Linked DNA regions of Pseudovibrio sp. M1P-2-3. Each later gene encodes a partner of the first gene's protein in a complex. Links are inferred from orthologs where the notes say so. Each region holds a gene or a part of one and is shown in the gene's direction. Other genes may lie near its edges.

Evidence for each region. Proteins that work in one complex are often made in the same cells at the same time.
Region 2: the proteins of tsaB (region 1) and tsaD are in contact, whole or in part, in a solved structure (PDB 4WQ4), measured with the Escherichia coli proteins. The link is inferred for Pseudovibrio sp. M1P-2-3 from one-to-one orthologs.

What each region holds. Positions count from the first base shown.
Region 1 is NZ_JARRCW010000001.1:31,809-39,950, forward strand. Bases 2,088-5,056 are described here. They hold tsaB (tRNA (adenosine(37)-N6)-threonylcarbamoyltransferase complex dimerization subunit type 1 TsaB), read left to right. Parts: upstream 2,088-3,216; coding sequence 3,217-3,897; downstream 3,898-5,056. Other genes in these bases: P6574_RS00140 (universal stress protein), read left to right, coding at 2,088-2,266; P6574_RS00145 (NifU family protein), read left to right, coding at 2,422-2,982; P6574_RS00155 (GNAT family N-acetyltransferase), read left to right, coding at 3,894-4,382; P6574_RS00160 (Fur family transcriptional regulator), read left to right, coding at 4,501-4,878; P6574_RS00165 (lysophospholipid acyltransferase family protein), read left to right, coding at 4,881-5,056. Also shown: P6574_RS00130 (hypothetical protein), read left to right, coding at 1-382; ATP-dependent protease ATPase subunit HslU, read left to right, coding at 389-1,696; more of P6574_RS00140, read left to right, coding at 1,772-2,087; more of P6574_RS00165, read left to right, coding at 5,057-5,675; tRNA (N6-isopentenyl adenosine(37)-C2)-methylthiotransferase MiaB, read left to right, coding at 5,820-7,223; P6574_RS00175 (PhoH family protein), read left to right, coding at 7,319-8,142. UniProt on the Escherichia coli protein: Required for the formation of a threonylcarbamoyl group on adenosine at position 37 (t(6)A37) in tRNAs that read codons beginning with adenine.
Region 2 is NZ_JARRCW010000001.1:312,405-317,449, reverse strand. The notes cover bases 2,142-5,045. They hold tsaD (tRNA (adenosine(37)-N6)-threonylcarbamoyltransferase complex transferase subunit TsaD), read left to right. Parts: upstream 2,142-2,987; coding sequence 2,988-4,103; downstream 4,104-5,045. Other genes in these bases: P6574_RS01490 (NAD(P)H-dependent glycerol-3-phosphate dehydrogenase), read left to right, coding at 4,173-5,045; hemC (hydroxymethylbilane synthase), read right to left, coding at 2,142-2,885. Outside these bases: P6574_RS01510 (mitofilin family membrane protein), read right to left, coding at 1-1,133; P6574_RS01505 (uroporphyrinogen-III synthase), read right to left, coding at 1,248-1,961; more of hemC, read right to left, coding at 1,962-2,141.

The sequences.
Region 1 (8,142 bases):
TAACTCTGACAGAGCCTTTTGGTTACATTTGCTCTCGGCCCCCTTGATCGTTCACCCGGCGCTCTCCACATTAGCAGAACAATCAGATAGCTACAGTTCAGCGCTTTTGATCGTGGCGGTTGTTTCGTTTTTAGGAGTTCTGGCGCTCATCGTTGATCGTAGAGCTATTCTGGTATCAGGGCTGCTTTATCTTGGATACGCAATTTTCAGCCTGCTGGGATCCACAAGTATGGATGAAGTGGGCGTGACTGCCTTGGCACTGGTAATATTGGGACTGTTTGTTTTGGTACTTGGGTTTGGTTGGGCTTCTATTCGGAAAATAGTCATGGCTCCTCTCATCAATACGCCCGTTCAAAAGCTCGTCCCGTCCGTAAGAAAGTAAGAAAGAATGTCGAATTTTTCTCCACGCGAGATAGTGTCCGAACTTGATCGCTTCATCATTGGTCAAAAAGACGCAAAGCGAGCAGTCGCAATTGCTCTGAGAAACCGTTGGCGCCGCCAGCAGCTGGATGACAGCTTGCGGGAAGAGGTTTTGCCGAAAAACATCCTTATGATCGGTCCAACCGGCGTAGGTAAAACGGAAATCTCCCGCCGCCTTGCAAAGCTTGCCAACGCGCCTTTCACCAAGGTTGAGGCAACCAAATTCACTGAGGTCGGTTATGTTGGGCGCGATGTGGAGCAGATCATTCGTGATCTGGTTGAATCTAGTATCTCTCTTGTGCGCGAGCGCAGTCGCAAAGAAGTAGAAGCCAAAGCCCATGTGCTAGCCGAAGAGCGTGTGCTTGACGCATTGGTGGGTGAAAATGCGAGCCCTGCCACCCGCGACAGTTTCCGCAAAAAGCTGAGAGAGGGTGATCTGGACGACAAGGAAATTGAGATTGAAGTGCGCGCAGCACCGCAAATGCCAAACTTTGATATTCCGGGCATGCCCGGAGGCGGCAGCATTGGTGTGATGAACCTTTCCGACATGTTCGGGAAAGCGTTTGGCGGCCAGACGAAGAAGAAAAGCGTCAACGTGCGCGAGAGCCATAAGATTCTTCTGGAAGAGGAATCAGACAAGTTGCTGGATGAAGACAAGCTCATTCAGGAAGCTATCGACCTTGTTGAGAATTCCGGCATCGTGTTCATTGATGAGATTGATAAGATCTGCGCCAAAGATGCGCGCAGTGGCGGGGATGTGTCACGGGAAGGTGTACAGCGGGATCTCTTGCCTCTTATTGAAGGAACTGTTGTCTCAACAAAACATGGTCCTGTGAAAACAGATCATATTCTGTTTATTGCCTCAGGCGCATTCCATGTGGCCAAGCCGTCTGATCTGCTTCCTGAGTTACAAGGTCGCTTGCCAATCCGTGTTGAGCTTCGCGCTTTGAAAAAAGAAGATTTCCGCCGCATTCTGACCGACACAGAGGTGAGCCTGATCAAGCAGTATGTGGCTTTGATGGGGACCGAAGGCGTTGAGATTGACTTCACCGATGATGCCATTGACGAGATCGCTTCTATCGCTGTTGATCTTAATTCCACCATTGAAAATATTGGAGCCAGACGATTGCAAACTGTAATGGAGCGCATTCTGGACGAAATTTCATTTGAGGCACCGGATCGTGCAGGCGACAAGGTTGTTATTGATGCAGCTTATGTTCGTGATAACATCGGTGAGCTGGCTAAGAATATTGACCTGTCACAGTTTATTCTGTGATCTAGCACATATCAAATTTCGGGATGGCAAGCTCTTGGGCTTGCCGTTCTTCTGGGGAGGTGGCAGCATACTGATATGGTAGCAATTCGCAAAAGCAATGAAGAAGGCCACAAACGAAAGTTTCTCGTTGTTGTGGACGATACTCCAGAATGCGGGCGTGCAATTGTTTATGCAGCACGTCGGGCAGCAAGCACCAGCGGAGTTGTTACCCTGCTTTATGTCATCGCGCCTGGAAACTTCCAGCACTGGCTGGGGGTAGAAGATATTATGAGGGCGGAGGCGACCGAACTGGCAGAGACAATTCTGGCAAAGGCTGCGGAAAAGGTCCGCTCTGCGGCGCGTACAGAGCCTGAACTTGTTGTGCGGGAAGGAAGTCGCTCCGATGAAATTATGTCCTTAATTGACCATGATGCCGATATTTCCATTTTGGTGTTAGCAGCGGGAACGAGCAAGGAAGGACCGGGGCCACTGGTCTCTTCAATTGCCGGCAAGTCCGCAGGGACTTTTCCAATTCCGATTACGATTGTTCCGGGAACGCTTGATGATGATGCAATTGCTGCACTTTCTTGATAATATGCGCGGGAAATTAAAAGTTGCATCTGAAATACATTTTTTAACTTGAAGACAGACCTCAAGTCTTTATCTATAGATAAATTACATTCTACTAACTAATGGGCAAGGCGTCTTTGAAGCGTGAATTGCCCGATTGCCCTTGGGAATAGGTTATGTTTATCCAGACAGAAGCAACTCCAAATCCAGCGACACTAAAGTTCTTGCCTGGTCGTGTCGTTCTTGCAGAGGGAACGAAGGACTTTCGGAGTGTGGAAGAGGCCGCCGTATCCCCTCTGGCTGAAACCTTGTTTGCAATTGAGGGCGTTCAGGGGATCTTCTTTGGTTATGATTTCGTAACGGTAACCAAAGACGATACGGATTGGCAGCACATGCGCCCTGCAATTCTCGGGGCGATTATGGAGCATTTTATGTCCAATGCTCCTATTTTGCGCGGCGAAAGCACCGGAGATGACGATACCGGTGAAGAGTTTTTTGATGAAGCGGAAGCTGATACCGTTTCTACCATTAAAGAACTTCTGGAAACCCGTGTTCGCCCGGCTGTGGCCCAAGATGGTGGCGACATCACGTTCCGCGGGTATAAAGATGGAATTGTCTACCTTTCCATGCGCGGTGCCTGTGCCGGGTGCCCATCTTCGACCGCAACACTAAGCCATGGCATCCAGAATCTGATGCGCCACTTCGTACCCGAAGTTCAGGAAGTAAAACAGATCTAGAACCAGTTTTGCGGTTCAAAGATTAGTGCAGGTTGCGTTTATTTACATTCACGCCTGACGCTCTAACTTGTTTATGTTGAACGAATTTTTGTCGTTTGAATGAATTTATCAAACGGAATATGCTCTAGAAAGGCGGCTCGACCGCCTTTTCTTTTGATTAAGTGTGAGCGCAAGTTTTTGGGTAAAGGTGATTGCGTTCTCGACTTTCCCCCTTTGGAACGCTAAGCAATCAGTATGAAATTATTAGCCATTGACACCTCCTTAAGTGCCTGTTCTGCGGCAGTGGCAGAGCTTGGCCGTACTAAAGAAAACCTGTTCATACAAACAGAAGAAATTGGCCGCGGCCATGCCGAAAAGATTATGGGCATGGTGGATGGAGTGATGGCTGAATCTTCAAAGGGTTTCAGTGATCTGGACCGTATTGTCGTAAATGTGGGGCCTGGTAGCTTTACCGGCCTTCGGGTTGGCCTTTCGATAGCGCGCGGCTTCGGGCTGGTTTCTGGCAAGCCGGTTGTTGGGGTCACAACACTGGAGTGCATTGCAAGTGAAATTCTTGCCACGCGCTCATGCTCCGGTGATCTTTTGGTGGTGCTTGATGCCCGTAGGGATGAGGTTTACTGTCAGCAGTTCAAAAGGGATGGTTCTCCAGCAGATGAAGCGCGTGTTTCAACACTGCAGGAGCTGGCGAAGACATTGGGGTCGGATACATACTTAGCCGGTTCTGCTGCTGAAGCACTTGGTCACGAAGCTGGTTTGCCTTCGGAGCGTATCTTGGGACAGAATACTGTTGCTTCAATTGAGTATATTGCACGCTGTGGATTTAAGGCTGATCCAGAAGAAAGACCTCCGGTGCCTTTATATCTTCGTAAACCAGATGCCAAACCGCAACAAAAGGGCCGAATTCGTCGACAATGATTGTTTCATGGTTAAAGCAATCCCCGGCTGTAATTGAAAAAGCCAACGAAGACATGTTGCCGGAGTTGGCACGTATACATGCGCAGAGTTTTTCCATTGGTTGGGGGACTTCCGAATTACGAGCACTTTACGCCCAAAAGAACACGTTTTTTTTCGTGGCCCGCTCCGCAGATACTGCCCGAAGTCCCGAGCCTCTTGGCTTTCTCATTGTACGCAGTGCCGCCGGAGAGGCTGAAGTTCTGACCATTGGTGTCTCGCCAAATGCCCGCGGCAACGGCATTGGCCGTAAACTCATGGAAGCTGGCATGTTTCATTTGTATTCAGAACGCAATAGTGAGCTTTTTTTGGAGGTGGATGAAGCCAATAAGCCAGCGGTTGCGCTTTATAAAAACTTGGGCTTTGTCAAAGTAGGAGAGCGCAAGGGTTACTATAGCAGCAGTCAGGGTTTTGGAACTGCTTTGGTGATGCGCTGTAATCTTAATTGATTCAAGGAGCTATTCTGCCTAAAAGAGAATAAACTAAGTTATCCTAAAGGTATGGGAAAGTATGGTCACAGAAGCTGAGATGAGTTTAATAGAACTCTGTGTCTTCAAAGGTATGAGAATGACCGAGCAACGCCGTGTGATCGCTTCGGTAATAGAAACGTCTGATGATCATCCTGATGTGGAGGAGTTGTATCGCCGGGCTTCCGATATCGATCCCAAGATATCCATCTCCACTGTGTATCGTACGGTTAAGCTTTTTGAGGATGCGGGAATCATTGAAAGACACGATTTTCGCGATGGCAGGTCCCGTTATGAAACCGTGTCTGACGTGCATCACGACCACCTGATTGATTTAAGGTCAGGTAAGGTGATCGAGTTTCGCAATGAAGAGATTGAGAGAATGCAGGTAGAGGTCGCCCGTCAGCTAGGTTACAAGTTGGTGGACCATCGTCTGGAGCTTTATGGCGTCCCATTAGAAGAAACACCGAAGGGTTGAGTATGAGAACAACTCGCGCAATTTGCGCTCTTCTGCTTGTTGTGTGCCTTGCAGTTGTTCTTATCCCGATGCAGTGGCTGGCCTTAAAATGTAATTGGCCAATTCAAAGATATATCCCTGTCTATTGGCACCGTTGGATCCTGAAAATTTTGGGAATTCGGGTTAACGTCCTTGGAAAGGTGGCCGATAGCAGGCCCCTTCTTGTAACTTCAAATCACACTTCATGGCTGGATATTCTCGTTATTGGCTCTTTGCAGCCTCTGTCCTTCATTGCCAAGTCCGAGGTTGCCACATGGCCGATCTTTGGTCTTCTGGCCAAGCTGCAAAGAACAATCTTTATTGACCGAAGCAGGAGACGGGATACCATGCGCGTCAATGAAGCTATTTCAAACCGGATGAATAGTGGTGATGCGATTGTGCTTTTTGCGGAAGGTACTTCGAGTAACGGTAATGAGGTGAAGCCTTTTCGTTCCTCCCTGCTTGGAGCCGTTCATCAGGCGATGCAGACCAGTGCCACCCACAGTGCCACCGTCCAGCCACTTTCTATTGCATATACACGGCTGCATGGAATGCCCATGGGGCGCATGTGGAGACCGCATGTGGCCTGGTATGGCAATATGGAGCTGCTACAACACTTATGGTCTATTTGCGGAGAAGGCGGATTGGATGTGGAAGTTCATTTTGGTGAGCCAACCAAATATGGCGCCGAGTTCAACAGAAAGCAGGTTGCCAAACAGATGGAAGCTGAAGTGAGGAGCATGACACTGGCCGCCCTTTATGGAAAGAGCTCTGCGTAAGTTTTGAGAAAGCGTGATAACACAAAGCTTCTCAAACTGGGAAAAACCAGCTAAAGCTGCCCCAAAGAAAAATTGAGACCCCAAACAAGACGCGTTTGAGGGCTGATGATACGCTCATAAAGACAAGAGCGCACCGAGGATTGAATGGATACACTCGCACAGAATAAGGAAACAGAAGCAGTTCCTGCAAGCAGTACGGACCAAAAACAAGAACGTAAGGTTTTTGTGAAGACTTACGGCTGTCAGATGAATGTTTATGATTCCGACCGGATGTCGGATGCCTTACGTGCAGAAGGTTACAGCAATACCGAGACTATGGAGGATGCTGACCTTGTTATTCTCAATACCTGCCATATTCGTGAGAAAGCTGCCGAAAAGGTGTATTCCGAACTGGGACGTGTGCGCAAACTGAAGGAAGAAAAAGCCAAAAACGGCAAGCAGATGATGGTGAGTGTTGCCGGATGTGTGGCACAGGCGGAAGGAGCCGAGATTTCCCGCCGCGCACCTATTGTCGATCTTGTGGTTGGTCCGCAAAGCTATCACCGTTTGCCAGAGCTGGTGAATAAGGCTGCGGGTGGTTCCAAGGTTGTTGAGACAGAGTTTGATATTCAAGACAAATTCAAACACTTGGCAACTCCTTCCAAGGAGGCCGTGCGCAAAAGGGGCGTGACCGCGTTCCTGACCGTTCAAGAGGGCTGTGACAAGTTCTGCACCTTCTGTGTGGTTCCTTATACGCGCGGCGCGGAAGTTTCCAGAAACGTCGAGCAAATTGTAAGCGAAGCTGAACGGCTTGCTGCCGCAGGTGTGCGGGAAGTGACCCTGCTTGGCCAGAATGTGAATGCCTGGCATGGTACAGGTCCTGACGGACGCGAATGGGGACTGGGACAGCTCTTGTTCCGCCTTGCCGAGATAGACGGGATCGACAGGCTGCGTTACACCACATCCCACCCACGGGATATGGATGATACCTTGATCGCGGCTCACAGGGATCTGGATATCTTGATGCCTTATCTGCACCTGCCAGTGCAATCCGGTTCCGACAGAATTCTGGCGGCAATGAACCGCAAACATACGCGTGATGATTATTTCCGTCTATTGGACAAAATTCGTGATGCCCGTTCGGATATTGCTTTGTCAGGCGATTTCATCGTTGGCTTCCCCGGCGAGAGTGATCAGGATTTCGAAGATACAATGGACCTGATTCGCCGTGTTGAGTATGGTTCCGCGTTTTCGTTCAAATACAGCCCGCGCCCTGGAACACCGGGTGCGACCATGGAAGAACAAGTGGAAGAAGCTGTAAAAAGCGAGCGCCTTGCCCGTCTACAAGCTTTGCTAAGTGAGCAGCAGATGGCCTTCAACAAGTCGCTTGAAGGGCAGATTATTGACGTTCTCTTTGAAAAAATGGGTCGTAAGGAAGGCCAACTTGCAGGCCGCTCCCCATGGCTTCAACCTGTGCATATAAACGCGCCAAAAGACTTGTATGGAGAGATAGCCAAAGTAGAAATTTTGGCCAGTTCCGGAAATAGTCTGGAAGGAAAGCTCGTTTAAGGGCAATATGGGATCGTGAAAATATTAATGATGCGATCTAAACGGAGGATTGCTTGAAGGGCAACGCCCATTTTTCCCCGAAAGTTGGGGCCGCTATGAAACCTGCAGCAGCATCAGATATGATGCATGTGGTTCTGGCATTCGACGATAACCGACTGGTTAGCGACCTTTTCGGCCAGTTCGATCAGCACCTTGCGTTGATTGAACAAAAAATCGGTGTTGAAGCTGTTGCCCGCGGTAATCAGGTAACGATTCGCGGTGAACACAGTGCATGTGAACAGGCCAGACTGGCCCTTGAAGCCATGTACACTCGCCTTCAGGGAGGGCATGACCTTCAGGTGGGTGATGTGGATGGTGCTGTTCGCATGGCAATTGCATCGGAAACGCAGCTGTCCTTGCCCACCATGGAACCGAAGTCGCGTATGGCTTTTGCGCAAATCGCGACGCGTCGGAAAACACTGGTTGCACGAACAGCCACACAGGATGCGTATATTCGTGCCATGGACCGGTCTGATCTGACATTTGGTGTCGGTCCGGCAGGAACGGGTAAGACGTTCCTTGCGGTGGCTTATGCCGCAGCCTTGTTGGAGCGCGGCGAAATTGACCGGATGATTTTGTCTCGACCGGCAGTTGAAGCCGGAGAGCGCCTTGGTTTCTTGCCCGGTGATATGAAAGATAAAGTGGATCCATATTTGCGTCCTCTTTATGATGGCTTGAATGAGATGATGCCGCCGGAAAAGCTGGAACGCGGACTGGAGAGCGGCATGATTGAAGTCGCTCCTCTGGCGTTCATGCGCGGGCGCACTCTGTCTAACGCCGTCGTTATTCTTGATGAGGCGCAAAATACAACTTCGATGCAGATGAAGATGTTTTTGACCCGCCTTGGTGAGAATTCCCAAATGATTGTCACAGGGGATCC
Region 2 (5,045 bases), 280 kb from region 1 along the record:
TTTTCCAGAGCACTTATTTGAGCCTGCTCTTCTGCAGAAAAGCCTGTTTGAGCGGATGCACTATTTTGCTCCAGAGTGGTAACTTTATCTTTCAAGCTCGCAATTGACGCGCTGAGGGTTGCGGCCTGCGAATTCTCCCCTTGATAGCCCTCTGCCACCTCACTGCGTAATTTCTGGAAGCCAGAAGCCAGATCATTTACCTGCGCTTGAATTTCCTTGCTTAGAGGAGGGCTGACTGCTGCAGCCTGCTCACTTTGAGTAGTTTCCACTTTCGTCAGGCGGCTGGCAATAGCATCAATCTCCTGAGGGCTCAAACTCGGTTCCAATGCAGGTACGTTGCCCTTCAGAAGTGTGTCTTCCAAAGCCGCAAAGCGGACTTCAGCAGCTTCTATGTATTTACTCAAGACAGGAGATGCTGTCGATTGTACGCTGCTAAAGTCAATCAGACCTGCTTTATGCAGACCATAGCCACCACCAACAACAACAGCCCCGCCGATCAAACCTGCTAGAATCAATGACAGAGCGCCATGCCCTTTGGGTTCGCCGCTTCCCGCAGTGGTACTGCCACTCCCTCCACCGCCATTTGGCGGCTCTTTACCGCTCGTCTGCTTGCCCTCAGCATTGGGCCCAGCGGCTTTTGTTGGTTTGGAAGATGTGTCAGTTTTGGGCGTGACACCCGTGCTACTTTTCTTTTCCGCCTGATCAACCGCCAGCTTTTGGGAAGCCTCTGTTTTTTTGTCTGCTGAACCCTCTGTTTCTTTGCCCGCTGGCTTTACAGCACCTGAAACAGGGCTTTTTGCCTTTTCCGTCTGCACCGTCGTTTTTTGTTGTTCAGTAACAGTTTTTTTGGCTTCATCAGGCGCAGGTTTTGGCTTCAAACCAGCAGATTGCGGAGTGGTCTTTCCAGAGGTCGGCGCGGGTTTGGCGCCAGCAGGGGAACCTGTTTTTTTCTCTGCCCCACCCTTTTGTGCTTGAGAGGTTGCATCTGGCTTTTTACTTTCCGAGACATCCTTAGCAGTCAGGTCAATGGTCACATCTTTAGAGGGTGCCGAGCGCCCTGATGGTCTACTTCTTGAATGGCCGGAAGAGCCCTTTCCTCCAGACGATCCAGGAGTATTTTTGCCAGTTGCCATATAAGTAACCTCATCAGATTAGCAACTACAAAGGAATGTTCGCATCCTCCCCATGGTGAGGTTTAAACAGTCGCATGTAGCATACCCACAAATACGCAGTGAGTATTGGATTGTTTATAGTTCGCTCTTTCTTAACGTTAAATCAAAAAGCGCAGATTCTGTTGGTGTTCTGGCTACCATCACATGATGAAACGCCCCTAGCACAGACTTACATTTTGATGAAAGGCTGAATGCTATCATAGAGTTAAGGCTTTCTGTGGCATTTTCATGTTCAACGCAGCGCATAAAGACTTCAGCAGTGCGTAAAGAGTAAAGCAGGACCCCGTCAACGACACCACTCCGTAATTTTAACAGGATTTCATCTGGAAGGCTCGCCGCCGCCCTCATCCGGTAGACCTCAAGAATTTGCCCTTTGATGCCAAAGGGCTCCAGATCTCCAAGCAGGTCGCCGCTGCGCTCCTGTCCAGCCAAGTACATCAGCTCCCCTTGCAGCTTTGCCTGTTTAATAGTGGTCTTCAATTCCTCAAGGGTGCCGGAGGCACTTCTAACATCTGAAAACCCAGAGGCTTTGGCTGCTTCTGCAGTTTTATCTCCCACTGTAAATGCGGGAAGCCCGATAAGGGTATCAAGCAGCGGTTGCCCCGTGAGGGCTTCAACCGCACGGGAACTGGTAAACACCACAGCCCCCGCATGGTGTAGCGGCTCATCTGGAACAAGAAGGACTTCACACTCCAGCATCGGTGCAACCGTGACGGAATGTCCGAGCGCCTGCAGCCGTTGGGCTGTCTGGGTTGCCTGAGGTTCAGCCCTTGTTACCAAAAGCTCCAATCAACTCTCCAAAAAGTTCGGCCCTGCTTTTTGCCGAAGTGCAATACCTGCTTCCCGGCCAATAGCTTGTGCATCTGCAAGCGGTCCAGTTCGTTCTATCGTATGGGTTTGGCTGCCATCAGGTTTGATCACTTCCCCTTTAAAAGAAATTGTGTCTCCCTCAACAATTGCAAGACCCGCAATCGGTGTCCGGCAAGATCCATCCATTTCAGCCAGAAACGCACGCTCCAGAAGCAATCTGCTTTCTGTCTCGCCGTGGTGGATTTTTGCAAGGAGCTGCGCCGTCTCTTCATCTCCGATTCGCGCTTCAATGCAAATGGCCCCTTGGCCAACAGCCGGCAAAAACTTCTGGGTATCTAGTAGGGAGGTAACTTCCTGTTCCAGCCCCAAGCGGCGGATACCCGCATAGGCGAGGAAAGTTGCATCAACTGCGCCCTCTGAAAGTTTCCGCAACCGTGTCTGGAGATTGCCCCGATACATCACCACGTCCAGATCCGGTCTCAGGCGTTTGATCTGAGCCTGACGGCGAAGCGACGAGGACCCGACTACGGCACCGTGCGGCAATTCTTCCAAAGTTCCGACTTTTCTGGAAAGAAAGGCATCGCGCACATCTTCACGCGGCAAAAACGTTGTCAGCGCCAGACCATCAGGCAAAACTGTCGGCATGTCCTTGGAAGAGTGCACAGCCAGATCAATTGACTTGTCCAGAAGGGCTTCTTCGATTTCCTTTGTAAACAACCCCTTGCCACCAGCTTCTGAAAGAGGGCGATCCTGTATGCGATCTCCAGAGGTCTTGATGACGATAATTTCAAAGGATTCCTCTGGCAGGTTATGTGCTTTCATTAACCGGCTTCGGGTTTCATGGGCCTGTGCCAAAGCCAGTGCACTGCCACGAGTTCCAATTTTAATAGGTTTTATCTGCAAGGATCACTTTCCCAATGTTAGGGGCTCATGTTACACGAGCGATAAATGGATAAGCCCTCAAAATCAATCGGCTAATATTCAAGTGGGCAAAGGAGATCAAAAGTGCTGACCGTCCTCGGCATTGAGACAAGTTGCGATGAAACGGCTGCCGCCGTCGTTGAAATGGATCAAAGTGGCAAAGGTCAAATCCTTTCCAACGTCGTTCGCTCACAAATAAATGAGCATGCTTCATTCGGGGGTGTCGTCCCTGAAATCGCGGCCCGCTCTCATATTCAGGTACTCGACGGTATTGTTGAGCAAGCTATGCGCGAAGCTGGCAAAGACTGGACGAACATCTCCGGAGTTGCCGCGACTGCGGGTCCGGGCTTGATCGGCGGTGTCATTGTTGGCCTCATGACAGCTAAAGCCCTCGCAATGGCCGCCGACAAACCCCTGATCGGGGTCAATCATCTGGAAGGACACGCGCTGACTGCACGCCTGACAGATCAGGTCGCCTTTCCCTATCTCCTGCTGCTCGTTTCCGGCGGACACACGCAGTACCTGCTTGTGAAAGGGCTTGGGGATTATGAAAGGCTGGGAACAACTATTGACGACGCCATTGGTGAAGCTTTTGACAAAACAGCAAAACTTCTCGGCCTAGCCTACCCCGGCGGACCTGCAGTTGAGAAAGCCGCCCAAAAGGGAGACGCTGAGCGGTTCTCCCTCCCCAGACCTCTTTTAAACCGTGAAGGACTGGAAATGTCATTTGCGGGCTTGAAAACGGCTGTGCGAACGGCTGCACTTAAAGAAGAGCCGGTGAGCGAGCAAACCGTCAATGACCTATGTGCCGGCTTCCAAAAAGCTGTCGCGGATGTCATCGAAAACCGCAGTGCACGGGCCTTCCAGCTTTTCAAAGACAGATACCCTGAGGTTGACCCCGTCATGGTTGTCGCTGGCGGTGTTGCAGCAAACGATGCAATTCGCACCCGCCTCGCCAGTGTTGCAAAAAACCATAATGCGACCTTAGTCGCCCCGCCGCATGCTCTTTGCACTGATAATGCGGCCATGATTGCTTGGGCGGGATTGGAGCGGCTTAACCATCTTTCCTCAAAGAACCCGAATATCCTTGAGGGAAATGGAAAAGGAGACGATATGGACATGTCCCCTCGCCCCCGCTGGCCACTGGACCAAATGTCTGAAAGTGTGCTTGGTTTTGGTCGCAAAGGCGCTAAGGTTTGAATTTGACGGGTAAAATGCCAAACCATGCACGCAGGACAAAGGCACACTTTAACTAAGGATCCACCGCTAATGACTGAGGCCTTTCAAAATATCTGCGTTCTGGGAGGTGGCTCCTGGGGGACAGCTCTGGCACTTGCTGCACACAGGGCAGAAAGGCAAACCGTTTTATGGGCGCGGGATGAAAACACGGCTCGCACGATTGCCACCACCCATCAAAACCCCAAGTACCTGCCGGGTATTACTTGGAATGAAGACCTTCTTGCAACGGCCAGCTTAAGCAAAGCTCTGGCAGATGCTCAAGCGGTTCTGCTCGTAACACCGGCCCAGTCAACGCGCCAGATGCTCAAAGCAATGAAAGGCTTGGTGCGGGAGGGCACTCCACTTTTGTTATGCGCAAAAGGCATTGAAGCGGAAACAGGCCTTCTTCTTTCTGACGTGGTCAAGCAAGAACTGCCGGAAGTTATTGCTGGGGCCCTATCCGGTCCCAGCTTTGCACATGATGTCGCCTCCGGTTTACCTACGGCAGTCACCATCGCAACACCCGACATTGAGCGCACGGATGCCTTGAGCCAAGCGCTTGCGTCCACGAGTTTGCGCCCCTATGCGAGCGATGACTTAATTGGTGTTCAAATCGGGGGGGCCTTGAAAAATGTGCTCGCCATCGCTTGTGGTGCCGCCGTTGGCTTCGGGCTTGGCTCCAGTGCGCAAGCTGCTCTGACGACCCGCGGCTTTGCCGAGCTTACCCGCCTTGGAGTGGCCCTTGGCGCAAAACGTGAGACCTTGACAGGGCTTTCGGGCCTAGGTGATCTTATTCTCACGTGTTCTTCCACCCAATCGCGCAATTTCTCATTCGGAGTGGAGCTAGGCAAGGGTAAATCTGCAACGGATCTGGTTGCTCCGGGGCAAAAGCTGGCAGAAGGAGCCTACTCGGCCAAAATTGCT